DNA from 4 places in the Planomonospora sp. ID91781 genome. Region 2 is predicted to be linked to each of the others. Evidence: riboswitches for the same ligand, from Rfam matches in the RefSeq annotation. Region 2 holds a riboswitch; each other region holds the start of a gene.
The links. A riboswitch is a leader RNA that binds a small molecule or an ion and turns the genes downstream of it on or off. The one in region 2 is predicted to bind cobalamin.
Positions count from the first base shown of each region.

Region 1 (3,201 bases), on a different contig from region 2:
GGCCGCGATCGAGGCGTGCTCGTCGAGGAGCTGCTCCAGCCGCGCCATGTCCCCGTAGGTGTCGGCGCGGGCCATCGGCGGCACCAGGTGGTCGACCAGGGTGGCGTGGGCGCGGCGCTTGGCCTGGGTGCCCTCTCCGGGGTCGTTGACCAGGAACGGGTAGACCAGCGGCAGGTCGCCCAGGGCGGCGTCCGGGCCGCAGGAGGCCGACAGGCCCGCGGACTTGCCGGGCAGCCACTCCAGGTTGCCGTGCTTGCCGACGTGCACGACCGCGTGCGCACCGAACCCGTCGGCCAGCCACCGGTAGGCCGCCAGGTAGTGGTGGCTCGGCGGCAGGTCCGGGTCGTGGTAGATGGCGATCGGGTTCTCGCCGAAGCCGCGCGGCGGCTGGACCATCACCACGACGTTCCCGGCGCGCAGCGCGGCCAGCACGATCTCGCCCTCCGGGTCGCGGGACCGGTCGACGAACAGCTCGCCGGGCGGCGGCCCCCAGTGCGCCTCGACCCGCTCGCGCAGGTCCGCCGGGAGCGTGCCGTACCACTCGGCGTAGGTGCGCGCGGCGATGCGCACCGGGTTGCCGGCCAGCCGCTCCTCGGTGAGCCAGTCGGGGTCCTGCCCGCCCGCCGCGATCAGCGCGTGGATCAGCGCGTCGCCGTCCTGGGCGGCCACGCCGGGCAGCTCGTCCTCGGCGCCGATGTCGTAGCCGTGCCCGCGCAGCGCGGCCAGCAGCCGCACCAGGCTCGCGGGGGTGTCCAGGCCGACGGCGTTGCCGATCCGGGAGTGCTTGGTCGGGTAGGCCGAGAGCATCAGCACGATCCGCCGCTCCGCGGGCGGGACGTGCCGCAGCGCGGCGTGCCGTACGGCGATGCCGGCCACCCGCGCGGCCCGCTCGGGGTCGGCGGCGTAGACGGTGAGCCCGTCGGCGTCGGTCTCCTTGAACGAGAACGGCACGGTGATGATCCGGCCGTCGAACTCGGGGATGGCCACCTGGGTGGCGGCGTCCAGCGGCGACAGGCCGTCGTCGCTGCCCTCCCAGGTCTCCCGGCTGCTCGTCAGGCAGAGTCCCTGCAGGATCGGCACGTCCAGCTCGGCCAGCGCCCCGACGTCCCACGCCTCGTCGTCGCCGCCGGCCGACGCGGTCGCCGGGCGGGTGCCTCCGGCCGCGAGCACCGTCACCACCAGGGCGTCGACCTGGCGCAGGGTCTCGATCAGGGCGGGCTCGGCGGCGCGCAGGGAGGCGCAGTAGACGGGCAGCGCCCGCGCGCCCGCGTCCTCGACCGCCGCGCAGAGCGTCTCGACGAACGCGGTGTTCCCGGCGACGTGGTGGGCCCGGTAGTACAGCACCCCCACGACCGGGGCGTTCCCGACGGCGTCCCCGGCGGCGTCCCCGGCGGTGTCCCGGCGGGCCTCGCGCTCCAGCACCCCCCAGGCCGGGGTGGGCCGGGGGGGTGCGAAGCCGTGGCCGGTGAGCAGCACGGTGTCGGACAGGAACCGGTGCAGCTCGGCGAGGTTGGCCGGGCCGCCGTGGGCGAGGTAGGCGTGCGCCTCGGCGCAGACGCCGCCGGGGACCCCCCACTGGCGGGACAACTCCATCAGCTCGGCGTCGGGCGCCTGCTCGCCGCCGAGCACGACGACGGGCCGGGGCCCGGCGAGCAGGGCGTCCAGGCCCTCCTCCCAGGCGCGGCGCCCGCCGAGCAGCCGGACCACGACCAGGTCGGCGCCCTCCAGCAGCGGCGGCAGGTCCGCGGCGGCGAGCCGGGCGGGGTTGCCCAGCCGGTAGGCGGCGCCGCTCGCCCGGGCGCTGAGCAGGTCGGTGTCGGAGGTGGAGAGCAGCAGGATCACGCGGCACGTCCCTCGGGACGGGGGCACGGCGAAGGGCGCACGGAGACTCTTCCTCCCTCGGGGTCCTCGCCCCGGGTCGTCGGCGGACGCGAGGGCCGGAGTCTCCTGGCTCCCGGATCGACGCTCCCCCCGGCCTTCCCGTCCGCACGCGGACAGTGGCCTGGTTGGGGGTCGCTCCCCGGTCACAGTGGCGGGACCGCGCCGGATTCGCACCGGCTTCCTCCCATTGCCTTCGCTCGACCATGAGCGTACGGCAGTTCGGTCGTCCGGAGGAACCCGGCGTTAGCATCCTCGGCGTGACCGTTCCCGACCTCTCCGGAAATCCCGGCATGTCCGGCTCCCCCGATGTGCCCGGCGGACTCGGGCTTCCCGCCCCTTCCGGCGCACCCGGCGGACCGGGGCCCTCCGGAACTCCCGGCCTGTCCGGCTCCTCCGGCGCGCCCGGCCGTCCCGGACCCCCTGACGCGTCCGGCGCACCCGGCTCCTCCCGCGCCTCCGACGGTCCCGGCTCCTCCGGCGTGTCCGGCCTTCCGGGCCGGTCCCGGTCCGACGCGTGTCCCGGAGCGCTGCAGACGCACGCCGCCGCCGACGGCGGGCTGGCCCGGATCCGGGTTCCCGGCGGCCGCCTGCCCTCGACCCGGCTGCGCGAGCTGGCCCGGGCCGCCGCCGAGTGCGGCACCGGCGTCATCGAGCTGACCTCCCGGGCGAACGTCCAGGTCCGCGGGCTGGGCGAGGAGTCCGGCTTCGCGGCGCGGATGGGCGAGGCGGGCCTGCTGCCCTCGCCGACCCACGAGCGGGTCCGCAACATCCTGGCCTCCCCGCTGACCGGCTGCGACGGCCGCGGGCTGCTCGACGCGGGCCCGCTGGTCGCCGAACTGGACCGGTCGCTGTGCGCCCGCCCGGAGCTGGCCGCCCTGCCCGGCCGGTTCCTGTTCGCCGTCGACGACGGCCGCGGCGACGTCGCCGGGCTCGGCGCCGACGCGGGGATCCTGCCGCTCGCTCCCGACCTGGTCGCGGTCCTCGTCGCGGGCGCCGACAGCGGCCTGCGCGTCCCGGTGTCCGAGGCGGTTCCCGCGCTGCTCGCGGTGGCCGGGGCGTTCCTGGCGGAGCTCGCGGGTTCGGGGACCGCCGCCTGGCGGATCGGGGAACTGCCCGGCGGTCCCGGCCGGGTCGTGGCACGCCTCCGCGCCGAGGCGGCCGGCTCGGCCGTCGCCCTCGCGGGCGCTTCCGCGGCCGCCCCGGTGGAGACCCCCGCGGACGCCGCGGCGCCGCCTCCCGCGACGGACGCCGGCGTGGGCTCCGGGCTCGGCCGGCCGGTGGCGCCGCACCCGGTCACGCACGGACCGGTGGGCGTCATCG
Region 1 is NZ_JABTEY010000002.1:798,872-802,072, forward strand. Features, by position in the region: gene HS048_RS22865 (cobaltochelatase subunit CobN) at 1-1,842, opposite strand, end outside; cobalamin riboswitch at 1,941-2,065, opposite strand; gene HS048_RS22870 (precorrin-3B synthase) at 2,139-3,201, shown strand, end outside.
Region 1: linked by a shared signal. The riboswitch ahead of HS048_RS22865 (cobaltochelatase subunit CobN) and the one ahead of bluB (5,6-dimethylbenzimidazole synthase) in region 2 are both predicted to bind cobalamin.

Region 2 (3,201 bases):
CCGCCACGGTGCTCGGCGTCAACGTCGGACGGCTGCGCCTGGTGCTCACGCTCCTGGCCGTCCTGCTGGCCGCCGCCGCGGTCACCGTCGCGGGCCCCATCGGGTTCGTGGGCCTGTGCGCGCCGGTGATCGTCAGGCTGCTCCCGGGCGTGCACCGCCACCGGACGGCGGTTCCGCTGGCGGGCCTCGTCGGCGTGCTCGTCGTCCTCGGCTCCGACATCGGGCTGCGCGCCGTCTTCGGCGGGCAGGCGGGCGTGGACGTGCCGCCCGGCGTGGTCACCTCGCTGTTCGGCGCCGCGGTGATGGTGTGGCTGGCCCGCCGCTACCGGGACGCCGGGCCGACCCGCCAGCCGCCGATCGTGCGGGTCGCGGCCCGCTCGCGCGCCGCCTTCCTGACCGTGGTGACGGCCTGCGCGGTCCTGCTCGCCGGAGCGGTCTTCCTCGGCATGCTCGGCGGCGACACCTGGATCCTGGGCGGCGACCTGGTCAACTGGCTGAACGGCCGGACCGGCCGCGGCCTCACCTTCGTGCTCGATCAGCGCTATCCGCGGGTGCTCGCCGCGGTGCTCGCCGGCGCCGCGCTGGCCGCCGCGGGCACGGCCGTCCAGGCGGTGTGCCGCAACCCGCTGGCCGAGCCGGGCATGCTCGGCGTCACCGCCGGTGCGGGCGTGGGCGCCGTCTCGCTGCTGGCCCTCGCACCGCTCGCCGGGATCTGGCCGATGTTCGCGGCGGCCATCGCCGGGGCCCTGGCCGCCTCCGCCGCGGTGTACCTGCTGTCGTGGCGCGGCGGGCTGAGCTCCGACCGGCTGGTGCTGATCGGCGTCGGCGTGCAGGCGGCCTGCACCGCCGTCACCGTGCTGATCATCGTCAAGGCGGACCCCTGGAACACCGCCATGGCGCTGACCTGGCTGTCCGGTTCCACCTACGGCCGCGTCCCCGCCCAGCTCATCCCGGTCGCGCTGGCCCTGGCCCTGGTGCTCCCGCTGATCGTCTGGCTCCGCCGCGACCTGGACCTGCTCTCCCTGGACGAGGACAGCCCCCGCGTCCTCGGCGTCCCCCTGGAACCGGTACGGCTGGCCGCTCTGGGCGGCTCGGTGCTGCTGACCGCCACCGCGGTCTCCGCCGTGGGCGTGGTCGGCTTCGTCGGCCTGATCGCCCCGCACGCCGCCCGCGCCCTGGTCGGTGCGGGCCACGCCCGCGTCCTCCCGGTGGCCGTGCTCCTCGGCGCTCTGCTGGTGAGCCTGGCCGACACGCTCGGGCGCACCGTCATCGCCCCGGCCCAGGTGCCCGCCGGGCTCGTCACCGCGCTGCTCGGCACGCCGTACTTCGTCTGGCTGCTGTGGCGCTCCCGGGCGCAGGCGGACGGCTGACCGGCCGGTTCCGGGCCCTGATCGCGATTTCCACGAGGTCGTCCCATCCGAGATCGCCTCCGCGGGACCGAGGAGCGAGTGTGCCCCTGGTCTCGTGGAGGCGGACGGTGCGACCGCACCCGGTTCGGCGGCGCGGTCGTCACCTCCTGCATGATCGCGCTCCCGCACTGCGCTACAGTCGCGTCCGGCACGAACTGACGCGAGGTGCCTCCCCCGGGAGGAGAATCGGGAAGCCGGTGCGACTCCGGCACGGGCCCGCCGCGGTGATCGGGGAGCTGCCGTCCACGCACGAGACGTGCGGCCACTGGCCTCGAGGCCGGGAAGGCGGACGGCGCAGGCGTTGATCCGAGAGTCCGAAGACCGGCCTCGCTCCACCCGCCGCCCCCTGAGGGGCGGCACGAGAGCAGCGGGAGCCTGCCCTGTGAACGACGTCCCTGCGAACGACGTCTATGCGAACGACGTCCCTGCGAACGACGTCCCTGCGAACACCGGCATCTACGACGTCATCCACCGCCGCCGCGACGTACGGTCCCAGTTCAACGGCGGACCCGTGCCCGGCGACGTCCTCGACCGCGTGCTGGCCGCCGCGCACGCGGCGCCCAGCGTGGGGCTCTCCCAGCCCTGGGACTTCGTCCTGGTACGGGACCCCGCCACCCGCCAGGCCTTCCACGACCACGTCCAGCGGGAGCGGGCCGTCTTCGCGGCGTCCCTCAGCGGGGACGAGGCCGAGCGGTTCGCCAGGATCAAGGTCGACGGCGTGCTGGAGTCGAGCCTCTCGGTGGTCGTCACCTACGACGCCGAACGCGCCGGTCCCGCGGTCCTGGGCCGGCACGCCATCGCCGACACCGGCCTCTACTCGGTCTGCCTGGCCATCCAGAACCTGTGGCTGGCGGCCACCGCCGAGGGCCTGGGCGTCGGCTGGGTCTCGTTCTACCGCGAGCCGTTCGTGCGGCGCCTGCTCGGCATCCCGTCCGGGATCCGCCCGGTGGCCTGGCTCTGCCTGGGACCGGTCACCCACGTCGAACCGGCCCCCGACCTGGAACGGCACGGCTGGCGCCGCCGCGCCCCGCTGAGCGCCGCGGTCCGGCACGAACGGTGGTGACGCGAGGACACGGATCGACCCGGGGCGCGGGACCCGGATGGGGCCTTGCCGCGGCCCGAGCGGACATGATCGACTAAGGCGGTCATGTTCGGCGCGAACCCCCGCATGAATGGACCTGGCCCATGAACACCCCCCGCGAATCCGGCGCTCCGCGCGACCTCGGCCTCGACCGGCCGCACTCGGCCCGCATCTGGAACTACTGGCTGGGCGGCAAGGACCACCACCCGGCCGACCGCGAGGCCGGGGAGATGGTCAAGCAGCTCATCCCGGGCATCGTCGAAGCGGCCCGGGCCGACCGGGCGTTCCTGGGCCGGGCCGTACGGCACCTGGCGGGCGAGGCGGGCATCCGCCAGTTCCTCGACATCGGCACGGGCCTGCCCACCGCCGACAACACCCACGAGGTCGCGCAGCGGATCGCCCCGGAGTGCCGGGTCGTCTACGTCGACAACGACCCGATCGTCCTGGCGCACGCCCGCGCCCTGCTCGCCGGCACGCCCGAGGGCCGCACCCAGTACATCGAGGCCGACCTGCGCGACCCGCAGCACATCCTGCGGGTCGCCGCGCAGACGCTCGACTTCACCGAACCCGTCGCGCTGATGCTGCTGGGCATCCTGCACCACATCGTCGACGACGCCGAGGCGGGGAAGATCGTACAGGAGCTGGTCGACGCCCTGCCCTCCGGCAGTTACCTGGCGATCGCGCACGCCACGGCCGAGGTCCACGGTGACG
Region 2 is NZ_JABTEY010000001.1:2,930,287-2,933,487, reverse strand. Features, by position in the region: gene HS048_RS13330 (iron ABC transporter permease) at 1-1,370, shown strand, start outside; cobalamin riboswitch at 1,556-1,754, shown strand; gene bluB (5,6-dimethylbenzimidazole synthase) at 1,792-2,472, shown strand; gene HS048_RS13320 (SAM-dependent methyltransferase) at 2,595-3,201, shown strand, end outside.

Region 3 (3,201 bases), on a different contig from region 2:
GCGACCTCGCCGTGGAGAACCCCGTCCAGGCGCTGCGCGCGGTCTCCCACGACCCCACGCTGAAGTACGAGATCAAGATGCGCGACGGCCGGAGGCTGACGGCCGTCCAGCTCCAGATGGAATACCTCGAGCTGGCCAGAAAGTACGCCGAGACCCGCAGCGGCAACGGCATGGACGAGCCCACCAAGGACGTCCTGGACCGCTGGGAGTCCGTGCTGACCCGCCTGGCCGAGGACCCGATGCAGCTGTCCGGGGAGCTCGACTGGGTCGCCAAGCTGGAGCTCCTGGAGGGCTACCGGACCCGCGACGGGCTGCCCTGGTCGCACCCGCGCCTGCAGCTCGTCGACCTGCAGTACTCCGACATCCGCCCCGACCGGGGCCTGTACAACCGCCTGGTCGCCCGGGGCCGGATGCAGCGGCTGGTGACCGAGGAGGAGGTGCAGCGCGCCGTCGAGGTGCCGCCCAGCGACACCCGCGCCTACTTCCGCGGCCGCTGCCTGAGCCAGTACAGCGAGGCGGTCGCCGCCGCCTCCTGGGACTCGGTCATCTTCGACATCCCCGGCCGCGAGTCCCTGCAGCGCGTCCCGACCCTGGAGCCGCTGCGCGGCACCAAGGCCCACGTGGGCGAGCTGTTCGACCGCTGCCGCACCGCCGCCGAGCTGGTCACCGCCCTCACCGGCGAGAAGTGAGGAACCGGAGCCGGAGGACGACCGCACGCGACCGCCCCGGGGCCTCGAGGTCACGGGGCGGTTCCGCGTACCCGGATGTGCGCCCGGACGCGGACGCGGGCGCCGCGCAGATCCGCCCCGCCCGGCGAGGGGCGTGATCTTACGAGATTGACGGGAGCGGCGGCCCCGGGATACGTTCCGGGTGTTTTGTGGCGGCGCGGGGGAAATCCGGTGAGATTCCGGTGCGGTCGCGCCACTGTAACCGGCCCTGTGGGGACGGAAGCCAGGTCACCCGGCCGCCACCGACCTACGAAAAGGGACGCGCAATCCCTGAAGGAGGTGCCCGTGAGCCGGATTCCGCCACGCCTCGACACCGGCGACGGCACGGGCCGCGTCCCCGGAGGACGAACCACTCGACGAGCGGGGACCGCGCCGCGCCGGCCTGCGGCTGCTGCCCAGGCTGGAACGGCCCGGCCGCCGTGCGGGCGCCCGGACGGCGGCGCCTGCGGACGGCCGAGGCGCTCGGCCTGCGGACCGGGCCCGGCCCGCTCCTCGCCGACCGGGACCACGGCCGCCGACGCGGCATGACGCCCGCCGAGGCCGGGACTGCCGGACCGCGGAGCTCGCCGCCCGGCTCACCGACCCGGCGGAGGCGCCCCACGGGGGCGAATCCGTGCTCGGCTTCCCCCGCCGGGTGGCCGGTCGGCTCTCCGCGGCGACGCCGGGCAGAACCGTCGCCGTCACCCGCTCCGCCCGACCCACCCGCGTGACTCACCCCGAGGAGATGCCGACGGTGCGCGACTCGCACTACCCCTTCACCGCGATCGTGGGCCTGGAGGACCTCAAACTCGCCCTGGTCCTCAACGCCGTCTCCCCGCGCGTCGGCGGCGTGCTGGTCCGGGGGGAGAAGGGCACCGCCAAGTCCACGATCGTGCGGGCGCTGGCCGCGCTGCTGCCGCCCGTCGAGGTCGTGCGCGGCTGCCGCTTCTCCTGCGACCCAGCCGCCCCCGACCCCCGCTGCCCCGACGGGCCCCACGATTCCCGTGGGCCGTCCGGGCCGGAGCCCGATGCGGCGGCCGTCCGCCCCGGTCCTCACCGGTCGTCAGGGCCGGAGCCGGGCGATGCGGCGGTCCGCCCCGCCCGGCTGGTGGAGCTGCCCGTCGGCGCCGCCGAGGACCGCCTCGCCGGCTCCCTCGACCTCGAACGCGCCCTCACCGAGGGAGTGAAGGCCTTCGAACCGGGCCTGCTGGCCGCCGCCCACCGCGGCGTGCTCTACGTCGACGAGGTCAACCTGCTCCACGACCACCTGGTCGACCTGCTCCTCGACGCGGCCGCGCTCGGCACCTGCTACGTCGAGCGCGAGGGCGTGTCGGTACGGCACGCCGCCCGCTTCCTGCTGGTGGGGACCATGAACCCCGAGGAGGGCGAGCTGCGCCCGCAGCTCCTCGACCGGTTCGGCCTCACCGTCGAGGTCAGGGCGTCGCGGGAGGTGGACGAGCGGGCCGAGGTGGTGCGCCGCCGCCTGGCCTACGACGCGGACCCGGAGGCCTTCGCCGCGGCCTGGACCGGGCAGGAGGCGGCCCTGGCCGCGCGGATCGCCGAGGCGCGGGCCCGGGTCGCCCGGGTGGCGCTGCCGGACTCCGCGCTGCGGCGGATCGCCGCCGTCTGCGCGGGCTTCGAGGTGGACGGCCTGCGCGCCGACCTCGTCACGGCGAGCGCCGCCATCGCGCACGCCGCCTGGCAGGGCCGTACCGAGGTCACCGCGGCCGACGTCCGCGAGGCGGCCCGGCTCGCTCTCCCGCACCGTCGCCGCCGCGACCCCTTCGACGCACCCGGCCTGGACGAGTCCAGGCTCGACGACCTCCTCGACGCGATCTCCGACGACGAACCGGACGGCGGACCCGGCGACGGGCCTGATGGCGGACCGGGCGGGGGGCCGGGCGGCGGACCTGCCGACGAACCGGACGGCGGCGCAGGAGGGGGCGGCCGGGACTCCGGCGGTCCCGACGGCTCCGGACCCTCCGGCGGGGCGGACGGGAGCCGGGCCTCCGGTCCCGGCGCGGACGGAGCACCGTCCGGCGGCGCGTCCGCGGACCCGCCCGGCGGGCCCGACTGCGGCACCCCGCCGCCCGGCGGACCCGGCACGCCGCGGTCCGGTACGGCGGACCCCGGCCCGGCGGCCGGGTCCTCCTCCGGAGCGGGGAGCGGCGACGCGGCACCGGAGCAGGTGGCCGAGGCCGGCCCGGCCCGCAGGGCCCGGCTGTTCACCGTGCCCGGCGTCGGAGCCGGAGCACCGGGACGGCGGTCGCGGGCCAGGACGCCCCTCGGGCGGACCACCGGTGCCCGCGCCCCCGAGGGGCGCCCCGCCTCCCTCCACCTGCCGGCGACCGTCCTGGCCGCCGCGCCGTACCAGCGGGAGCGCGGCCGGACCGGTCCGGGCCTGCTGGTGCGCCGCGGCGACCTGCGCGAGGCCGTACGGGAGGGCCGCGAGGGCAACCTGGTGCTGTTCGCCGTCGACGCCAGCGGCTCCATG
Region 3 is NZ_JABTEY010000002.1:1,005,706-1,008,906, reverse strand. Features, by position in the region: gene dop (depupylase/deamidase Dop) at 1-689, shown strand, start outside; cobalamin riboswitch at 834-983, shown strand; gene HS048_RS23815 (VWA domain-containing protein) at 1,453-3,201, shown strand, end outside.
Region 3: linked by a shared signal. The riboswitch ahead of HS048_RS23815 (VWA domain-containing protein) and the one ahead of bluB (5,6-dimethylbenzimidazole synthase) in region 2 are both predicted to bind cobalamin.

Region 4 (3,201 bases), on a different contig from region 2:
GTCGCGACTCCGGCCAGCACCAGCCGGACCGTGGTCATCCGGCCGCCGGATCGCGCCAGGAGGTACACCGCCACCAGGGCTGCCAGGGCTCCGAGGAACGCGGCGACGGGCAGGGAGAACGCGCCGAACGCGGTCAGGCCGAACACCACCACGCTGACCGCGCCGACGCCGGCTCCGGAGGACACGCCCAGCAGCATGGGGTCGGCCAGTGGATTGCGGACCAGGGCCTGCAGCGCCATGCCGCACACCGACAGGCCTGCGCCGATCACCGCCGCCAGCAGGACGCGCGGCAGCCGCACGTCCATCACGATGGTCTCCCGCACGGCCGTCCAGGTCGGCTCGGCCAGCGCCGGATGCACCCGGTGCAGCAGGACGCCCCAGACCTGCCCCGCCGGGAGCGTGACCGACCCGGCCGCGATGGCGGCCGTGGCCGCCGCGCCCAGCAGCGCGAGCAGCAGGCCGATCACGACCGGGTACGGCAGTCCCGGGCGCCGAGCGGGGAGCACGGCGCCTGCAGCCGGCCCGCTCACCGGAACCGGTCGGCGTGCAGCTGCCCGGCCAGCGCCTCGACCGCCCCCGGCACCCGGACCCCGAGCACCACCGACGACAGCGGCAGCACCGCGAACCGCTTGTGCTTGATCGCCGGCACGTCCCTGAGCGCCGGGTTGGAGAGGAGGAACTCCTCCTTGTCGGCCGCCGACCGGTCGCCGTAGTCGTAGATGACGATCCAGTCGGGAGCGCGCTCGGCGACCTGCTCGAAGGAGACGTCGCCCCACACCTTGTCGAGGTCGGCGAAGACGTTCTCCGCGCCGGCCAGCGTGATGATCTCGTTGCCGATGCCCTTGCCGCCGGCGGTGAAGGCGGTCTTGTCCCCGCTGTCGTAGACGAACAGCTTCACCGGCGCCACCCCCGCCAGCTTCTCCCGTACTCCGGACAGGGTGGTGTGCAGCTCGGTGAGCAGCTGATCGGCCCGGCCGGGCACGCCGAAGATCTTCGCGACGTTGCGGATCTCGGTGTCCATCAGCTCCATGGTCACCGGGCCCTCGGCGCACTCCTCGACGTTCAGGTACGTCTTGATCCCGGCCTTTCGCAGGGCGTCCCGGCCGCGTCCCTCCTTCTCGTCGAAGGTGCTGGCGAAACCGCCGTAGACGAAGTCCGGCTCTTCGGCCAGCAGGGCCTCATAAGCGGGATACTCCTTCGCGACCACCTTGATCGCGCCGTAGGCCGCCTGGTACTCCGGCAGCACCTTGTCGTCGAGATAGGCGGTGCCGATCATCGACTTCTCCAGCCCGAGGGCCAGCATCACCTCGGTGGCGTGCTGGTTCATCGAGACCGCCCGCCGCGGCGGCCGCTCGTAGGTGGTCCGCACGCCGCAGTTGTCCAGGGTGACCGGGAAACCCGCGGGCGCGGAGGCCGCCGGAACGGCGGCCCGGGTGTCACCGGCCGGGGTGCCGCCGCAGGCGGCCAGCACTCCGGACACCAGGAGTGCGAGCAGGAGGGACGCGGGACGTCTGCCCGTCATGAAGTGTTCCTCTCACGGGATCTGCACGACGGGGCGGATCTGGGAGAGGGAACGCCGAGAAGCCTCTCGGCGTGGCCACCGGCCCGACGGACACCAGAGCCCGCTCCTCTCCGGGGAGATCCGCCCCAGTTCGTCGAGGAGGCGACCGCGTGAGTCTCCTGGCTCTCGGGTCGCTGCTCGTCCCCGCCTTCCCACCCCGGGCAGGGGCGGTGGCGTGGTGGGGATCCGCTCGCCGATCACAGTGGCGGGACCGCGCCGGATTCACACCGGCTTCCTCAGTCCGCGCTCGCCTTCGCGCCATCATCACACGAAACGGACCGATGCGCACGATCCGGACTGTCCTTGCCCCCACATGCCCGCCGGACTGCGGGATCACGCTCCTGCCCGGGATGTGAGATCGACACTGTCGTTACCATGTCGTTACCATGCAGCCTCCATGCAGAGCCTCCCTACGGTTGCCGGTGTCAGAAAATCCTGCTCCTCCCGGACGGGAGGGGCGGTCCCGAGAGAGGGTAAACGGATGGCTCACATCATCGAGTCGCTCACCGGCCGGCTGCTGGGCACCGTGCTTCCTGCAGGGGAGGCGCGGGCCATGGCCAAGCAGTGCATCTCCATTTCCCGGCCGACGGAGGAGTGGTGCAACTTCAGCATCCCGCCGAGCGGCCCCAAGCGGTCGATCATCACCGAGATCTGCGTCGACTTCGCCACCGAGAAGTTCTGGTCGACCACGAAGTCGAGCTGCTAGCACGCCATGCCGCACCGGAGGGTGACCGGGCTCGAGGAGGGCGCGCTCCAGAGGCCCCGGCCGGGTCCCTCCGATGACCGGGCAGCCGGGGGCCGACCAGCCTGAGCGGCGTCCCGGCGGCGTACGCGCGCTCCGCCGTGCCGGTGACCGGCACGGCGGGGCGCATCGGGAGGCGCGGCGAGGGGCCGCACCCGTAAAACGGGTGCGGCCCCTCGCCGGAGTCACCGGAGACGGACGGCGCCGGGCACCGGCGCCGCCCATCGGACACGGCTTCCCGTCATCGATCGAATCCACTCACCACAGGAGTGTCCTCCCATGCCCAGTCTCATGATGGTGTGCGCCGGAGCCGCCGGCGCGTTGAGCGTGCTGAACCTGCTGCTGACCGTGGCGGTGATCCGCCGGTTGCGCGGGTACGGGGGGCTGTCAGCCGTACCCGCGGGGCCGGGTGCCGAGAACGTCTTCCAGGTGATGCGCGCGGCCGGGGAGCAGGTGGGCGCCTTCCGTGCCCGCACCACCTGGGGCGGACCGGTCGGCCAGGAGTTCCTCGCCGACGGCACGGTGCTGTTCGGCGCCTTCGCTCAGGGCTGCCGGGCGTGCGAGGAGCGGCTGCCCGAGTTCCTGGAGCTCGCCAAGGTCTACCCCGGTAGCGGGGCAGGGGTGCTGGTCCTGCTGGTCGGAGCCGAGCGCGACCTCGAGGCCAAGCGCGCGGCGCTGGAGCCGGTGGCCACGGTGGTGATCGAGGAGATGCCCGGTGGGCCTGTCGGCAGGGCGTTCGGCGTCACCGGCTACCCGGCGATGGCGCTCGTCGACTCCGGCGGTCTGGTGCGCGTCTCCGGGACCACTGTGCGAGACGTGATGACCGCCGGGGCGGGGGTCTGAGGCGGTGCGCGGGATCATCGAGGCCCTGCGGCTGAGCCGGGAGGCGAGCCGCCTT
Region 4 is NZ_JABTEY010000002.1:703,138-706,338, forward strand. Features, by position in the region: gene HS048_RS22425 (iron ABC transporter permease) at 1-506, opposite strand, end outside; gene HS048_RS22430 (ABC transporter substrate-binding protein) at 527-1,522, opposite strand; cobalamin riboswitch at 1,653-1,848, opposite strand; gene HS048_RS22435 (hypothetical protein) at 2,043-2,267, shown strand; gene HS048_RS22440 (hypothetical protein) at 2,583-3,146, shown strand; gene HS048_RS22445 (ABC transporter ATP-binding protein) at 3,151-3,201, shown strand, end outside.
Region 4: linked by a shared signal. The riboswitch ahead of HS048_RS22430 (ABC transporter substrate-binding protein) and the one ahead of bluB (5,6-dimethylbenzimidazole synthase) in region 2 are both predicted to bind cobalamin.